DNA from 2 places in the Pseudomonas sp. GD03875 genome. Region 1 is predicted to be linked to the other one. Evidence: predicted binding sites of a transcription regulator. Region 1 holds the regulator's gene; the other holds the start of a gene.

Region 1 (3,406 bases):
CGTGCTGGATGCCGGCGAAGCGGTCCACGTGGCTGGCCATCAGCACCAGCTTCAGCAGGTTGCCTTCCACCTCGGTGACCAGTTGGGTCACGCGCTTGATCACCTGGCCGGTGAGATCCTGGTAGTCCTGCGCCAGCAGGATGTCGTTGAGCTGGCCGGACAGTTTCTGGCTGTCGCGCTCGCTGCGGGCGAGGAACAGCTCGATGCGCTTGGCCAGGTCGCGGAAGGCGTCGGCGCTCATTTCCCGACGCATGAACTTGCTCCAGTCACCGGACAGGGCCTTGGCCTCGTCGCCCAGGTCGTTGACCAGCGGGGCGCTCTGCTCCACCAGGTCCATGGTGCGGTTGGCCGCCTTCTCGGTCATCTGCACGACGTAGGACAGCCGCTCGGTGGCGTCCGATATCTGCGAGATTTCCTGGGCATGCGGATTGCACGGGTCGAGCTGGAAATTGACGATCGCGTTGTGCAGCTCACGGGTGAGCTTGCCGACTTCCTGATACAGGCCGCGATCGCGTGCCTGGCTCAGTTCGTGGATCAGATGCACAGCTTCGCCGAAGCGGCCTTTCTCAAGGCTTTCGACCAGCTGGGTAGCATGTGCCTTCAGGGTCGACTCGAGTTCGCCCAGGGAGGATTCATCGTTTGCCATAGTGCCCCCGCGGCGGACATCAGCCGTTAACGCGTTCGAAGATCTTCTCGATCTTCTCCTTCAGCACCTGGGCGGTGAACGGCTTGACCACATAGCCGTTAACACCGGCCTGGGCGGCCTCGATGATCTGCTCGCGCTTGGCTTCGGCAGTCACCATCAGCACCGGCAGGGTCTTCAGTCGCTCGTCGGCGCGCACCGCGCGCAGCAGGTCGATGCCGGTCATGCCGGGCATGTTCCAGTCGGTCACCAGGAAGTCGAAGCTGCCGCTCTGCAGCATCGGCAGCGCCGTGTTGCCATCGTCGGCTTCGGCCGTGTTGGTGAACCCCAGATCGCGCAGGAGGTTCTTGATGATCCGTCGCATCGTCGAAAAATCGTCAACGATGAGGATTTTCATGTTCTTGTCCAAGTCGACCTCCGTACAGTCCTAAACGCCCCGGCGGCCCGGTTGCGTCGCAAATCATGAAACCGGCCGGCCGTCAGCTCGCCCGCCACTCGCTCAGCCTGGCGCGCAGACGCGCGGCGCACTGGCTGTGCAACTGGCTGACCCGGGATTCGCTGACCCCCAGGACCTCACCGATTTCCTTCAAATTCAGTTCTTCGTCGTAGTAGAGCGACAACACCAGGCGCTCGCGCTCCGGCAGGTTGGCGATGGCATCGGCCAGGGCCGCCTGGAAGCGCTCGTCTTCCAGGCCATGCAGCGGACCGCCATGGCTGCCGGAGACGTCTTCGTGCAACCCGCCCTGCTCGCCGTCCTGCACCAGGTCGTCGAAGCTGAACAGACGGCTGCCCAGAGTGTCGCCAAGAATGCCGTAGTAATCTTCGAGACTCAATTGGAGTTCGGCCGCAACCTCTTGATCTTTAGCGTCTCTTCCGGTGCGGGCCTCGATGGTGCGGATGGCGTCGCTGACCATCCGCGTGTTGCGGTGGACGGAACGCGGCGCCCAGTCGCCCTTGCGCACCTCGTCGAGCATGGCGCCGCGGATGCGGATGCCGGCATAGGTCTCGAAGCTGGCGCCCTTGCTGCCGTCGTATTTCTTCGACGCTTCGAGCAGGCCGATCATGCCGGCCTGCATCAGGTCGTCCACCTGCACGCTGGCGGGAAGACGCGCCAGCAGATGGTAGGCGATACGCTTGACCAATGGCGCGTAGCGCTCGATCAGTTGATGCTGGGAGTCCTGCGCCTGCGCCTTGTTGTACATTCGAAGTCCACTGGCTGCTGTCATACGGCCGTACCCGCGATCGGTTGCTGCACCAGACGCTCGACGAAGAACTCCAGATGGCCGCGCGGGTTGGCCGGGAGCGGCCACGTGTCGACTTTCTGGGCGATCGCCTTGAACGCCAGTGCGCATTTCGAGCGCGGGAAGGCTTCGTATACCGCGCGCTGCTTCTGCACAGCCTTGCGTACGGACTCGTCGTAGGGGACGGCGCCGACGTACTGCAAGGCCACATCAAGAAAACGGTCGGTTACCTTGGTCAGCTTAGCAAACAGATTGCGACCTTCCTGCGGGCTGTGGGCCATGTTGGCCAGCACGCGGAAGCGGCTCATGCCGTAGTCGCGGTTGAGCAGCTTGATCAGCGCGTAGGCGTCGGTGATCGAGGTCGGCTCGTCGCAGACCACCACGATCACTTCCTGGGCCGCGCGAACGAAGCTGACTACGCCGTCGCCGATGCCGGCAGCGGTGTCGATCACCAGCACATCGAGGTTATCGCTGATGTCGCTGAAGGCCTGGATCAGGCCGGCGTGCTGCACCGGCGACAGCTGCACCATGCTCTGGGTGCCGGAGGCGGCCGGCACGATGCGAACGCCGCCGGGGCCCTGGATCAGCACGTCCTTCAGATCGCACTCGCCGGCGATCACGTCGGCCAGCGTGCGCTTGGGGGTCAGGCCCAGCAGCACGTCGACGTTGGCCAGGCCCAGGTCGGCGTCCATCAGCATCACCCGGCGGCCGAGGTCGGCCAGCGCCAGCGACAGATTCACCGACACGTTGGTCTTGCCGACGCCGCCCTTGCCGCCTGTGACTGCGATCACCTGTACGGGATGCATACTACCCATGTTCTTCTCTTACCTTCTTGCCTGGACTGGGCTGGTCGGGCAACTACACCGACCCTTTCCTACACCTTAGAACGCCTTGTACACCGCCGCCTGCTAGCCCGCGCGACGCGCGGGATGCTGATACAGGCCGGCGAACATGTCGGCCATGGCTTCCTCGCTCGGGTCCTCCGCAGTCTGCATGCTCACGGCACGGCTCACCAGCTGGTGGCTGCGCGGCACCTGCAGATCATCCGGAATCTTCGGCCCATCTGCCAGATAGGCTACCGGTAGATGCTGGCTGATAGCCAGCCCCAGAACCTCACCCAGGCTGGCCGCCTCGTCCACCTTGCTCAGGATGCACCCGGCCAGGCCGCACTGCTTGTAGCTATGGTACGCGGCCTTGAGCACCTGGGCCTGGCTGGTGGCGGCCAGCACCAGATAGTTCTTCGATTTGACCCCGCGGGCAGCCAGACTCTCCAGTTGCAGACGCAGGGCCGGGTCGTTGCCCGGCAGGCCGGCGGTGTCGATCAGGATCACCTTCTTGCGCGCCAGCGGCGCCAGGGCCTGCACCAGGGACTGGCCGGGGTCGACCTGGGTCACCGGCACGTTGAGGATGCGGCCGAGGGTCTTGATCTGCTCCTGGGCACCGATGCGGAAGCAGTCCATGCTGACCAAGGCGATGCTCTGCGGACCGTATTTCAGCACGTAGCGCGCGGCCATCTTGGCCA
Region 2 (3,406 bases), on a different contig from region 1:
CCTTCAAGATCATCCTGTCCGACAGCAACGTCGCGGCCGTGCTGGTCAACATCTTCGGCGGCATCGTGCGCTGCGACATGATCGCCGAAGGCATCATCGGCGCCGTGAAGGAAGTCGGCGTGAAGATTCCGGTCGTGGTCCGCCTGGAAGGCAACAATGCCGAACTGGGTGCCAAGGTCCTGGCCGAGAGCGGTCTGAACATCATCGCGGCTACCAGCCTCACCGACGCTGCCCAGCAGGTCGTCAAAGCCGCGGAGGGCAAGTAATGAGCGTCCTGATCAACAAAGACACCAAAGTCATCTGCCAGGGCTTCACCGGCTCGCAGGGTACCTTCCACTCCGAACAAGCCATCGCCTACGGCACTAAGATGGTCGGCGGCGTGACCCCGGGCAAGGGCGGCACCACCCACCTCGGCCTGCCGGTGTTCAACACCGTCAAGGAAGCCGTGGAAGCTACCGGCGCCGATGCTTCGGTGATCTACGTTCCGGCTCCGTTCTGCAAGGATTCCATCCTCGAAGCGGCCTTCGGCGGCATCAAGCTGATCGTCTGCATCACCGAAGGCATCCCGACCATCGACATGCTGGAAGCCAAGGTCAAGTGCGACGAGCTGGGCGTGCGCCTGATCGGCCCGAACTGCCCGGGCGTGATCACTCCCGGCGAGTGCAAGATCGGCATCATGCCGGGTCACATCCACCTGCCGGGCAAGGTCGGCATCGTGTCGCGTTCCGGCACCCTGACCTATGAAGCCGTGAAGCAGACCACCGACGCCGGCTTCGGCCAGTCCACTTGCGTGGGCATCGGCGGCGACCCCATCCCGGGCTCCAACTTCATCGATATCCTGAAGCTGTTCCAGGAAGATCCGAAGACCGAAGCCATCGTGATGATCGGCGAGATCGGCGGCAGCGCCGAAGAAGAAGCCGCGGCCTACATCAAGGCCAACGTGACCAAGCCGGTGGTGTCCTACATCGCCGGTGTCACCGCGCCGCCCGGCAAGCGCATGGGCCATGCCGGTGCCATCATCTCCGGCGGCAAGGGCACTGCGGACGAGAAGTTCGCCGCCCTGCAGGACGCCGGTGTGAAGACCGTGCGTTCCCTGGCTGACATCGGCAAGGCCCTGGCCGAGCTGACTGGCTGGGAAGTCAAGAACGCCTGAGTGTTCTGACCGCATGAGAAAAGGCCACCTTCGGGTGGCCTTTTCTTTTCTAGTCTTCAAGCATCGTCGCCAAGCGGCCGATAAGAAGTTAACTGACCGGTCGGCTAGGCTGTCTCCACGCACGATGCAGCTGTGTAGGCATAGAACCTGCTTGAGCAGGCATGTGTCAGTGACAATCTCGCAATATCGTTCCTGCCGGGAGGGCAGGTCGGTTCCGGACAAGGCAGTCGTCCGCCCGAACAGGAAGCCCGTTCATGCAATGGTTCGCCAATCTTCGTATCGCCTACAAGATCGCCATCGTCCCCGTCGTGCTCTGCACCTTGCTGGTGGTGCTGGGCGTGGTCTCCAGCCTGTCGCTGCGCAGCATCGCCGGCAGCGTGCAGGTGGTGACCCGCGACCTGGGGCCGGGCATGGACCAGATCGCCCAGCTCGGCGACGGCATGACCCGCATGCAGCTCGCCGTGCGCCAGTACGCGCGCACCGGCGATGCGGCGCTGGAGGCGCAGTTCACCCAGCTCGACCAGCGCCTACAGGCGTTGGAGACGCAGACCTCCGAGCGCCTGCACGACCCCGAGCGCCGGCGTCTGCTGGGCGAGATCGGCAGCCTGCTCGATGAATACAGCCGGCTGTTCCGCGAACAGCTGGTGCCGCTCAGCCGGCAGCGCCAGCAACTGGTCGCCGGCGAGCTGAGCCAGCACGGCCCGGCCATCGAGAAGGCCCTGACCTCGGTGCTGGAGAACGCTCAGCAGGACTTCAACCTGGATGCTGTGTTCTATTCCAGTGCGGCCATGCGCCACCTGCTGCTTGGCAGCCAGTACCTCTACCAGTACCTGCAGGAGAACCAGGCCGAGCAGGCCAAGGCCTTCCAGCGCGAACTGGGCTTCGCCCAGAGCAGCATGACCGTGCTGCGCGACCGCAGCAGCAGCCAGAGCACCCAGGACAAGCTCAACGGCGCCCTGCAGAGCCTGGAGCAGTACAAGGCCGCCGCGGCCAGGGTGGTCGAACTGGTCGAGGCGCGCAACGCCAGCCTGCAGGCCATGGATCGCATCGACCCGCGCATCGCCGACCTGGCCAGCCAGCTGCAGCGGAGCATCATGGGCTCCATGGGCGAGGCGGCGCAGACCGCCGACGATACGGTGGCGCGGGTCAACCGGCTGTTCTGGGGGCTGGTGGTGGCCGCGCTGATCTTCGGCGCGCTGGTGGCCGTCGGCGTCAGCCGGGCGCTGGTGCGTACCCTGGGGCGGATGAACCGCATGCTCAAGGACATCGCCGAGGGCGAGGGCGACCTGACCCGGCGCCTGCCGGTGCAGGGCCAGGATGACCTCGGCCGGCTGGCCGCGAGCTTCAACACCTTCGTCGAGAAGATCCGCCAGACCGTCGCCGAGGTGGCCGGCGCCTCGCACACTCTGGAGCGGGCCGCCGGGGAACTGCAGGCCTCGGCCGAGTCGGCGCATCTGGACGTGGAGCGGCAGCGCGACGAGAGCAGCCAGACCGCCTCGGCCATGACCGAGATGGCCGCCAGCGCCCAGGAAATGGCGCGCAGCGCGGACCAGGGCGAGCGCCTGTCGCGGCAGATGCTGGATATCGCTCTGCGTGGCCAGGCCCGGGTGGAGAGCAACCTGGGCAGCATGAACACTCTGGCCGACAAGGTCGGGCGCCTGGCCGAGGCCATCGAGTCGCTGCGTGGCGACAGCGAGCGCATCGGCTCGGTGCTGGAGGTGATCCGCTCCATCGCCGAGCAGACCAACCTGCTGGCGCTCAACGCCGCCATCGAGGCCGCCCGGGCGGGCGAGCAGGGGCGTGGCTTCGCGGTGGTGGCCGACGAGGTGCGCTCGCTGGCGCAGCGCACCCAGCAGTCCACCGAGGAAATCCAGACGATCATCCAGACCCTGCAGCAGCGCACCCGCTCGTCCATCGAGATGATGGGCGAGAGCCAGCAGGCGGTGAGCCTGGCCGGGCAGGGCGCGGAGGAGGCCAGCCAGTCGCTGGACGAGATCCGCGCGGCGGTGACGGATATCGACCAGACCATCCAGCAGATCGCCGCGGCGGCCGGCGAGCAGGCCAAGGTGGCGGAGGAGGTGGGCGCCGGCATGGTGCGCGCCAACGACATCAGCGTGCACACCTTCACCACCGTGGAGCAGACTCGCAGCGCCGCCGCCAGCATCCGCCAATTGGAGGAGCAGCTGAATCGGCTGATCGAGCAGTTCCGGGTGTGAAGCTGTCCGGGTGAACAGGAAAAATACAGATATGCGA

What was found. The regulator FliA, encoded in region 1, starts transcription of late flagellar genes. The targets are predictions, from matches to a motif close to CTAAAGTTTNNNNNNNNNNNGCCGNTAA.
Region 2: N5D30_RS18110 (methyl-accepting chemotaxis protein) is a predicted target of FliA. The motif match lies at 1,210-1,237, and genes of this name have one in related genera.

The regions. Positions count from the first base shown of each region.
Region 1 is NZ_JAOCCV010000002.1:275,793-279,198, reverse strand. Features, by position in the region: gene N5D30_RS02780 (protein phosphatase CheZ) at 1-646, opposite strand, end outside; gene N5D30_RS02775 (chemotaxis response regulator CheY) at 666-1,040, opposite strand; gene fliA (RNA polymerase sigma factor FliA) at 1,123-1,869, opposite strand; gene fleN (flagellar synthesis regulator FleN) at 1,866-2,699, opposite strand; gene flhF (flagellar biosynthesis protein FlhF) at 2,793-3,406, opposite strand, start outside.
Region 2 is NZ_JAOCCV010000022.1:58,705-62,110, reverse strand. Features, by position in the region: gene sucC (ADP-forming succinate--CoA ligase subunit beta) at 1-266, shown strand, start outside; gene sucD (succinate--CoA ligase subunit alpha) at 266-1,153, shown strand; gene N5D30_RS18110 (methyl-accepting chemotaxis protein) at 1,408-3,369, shown strand.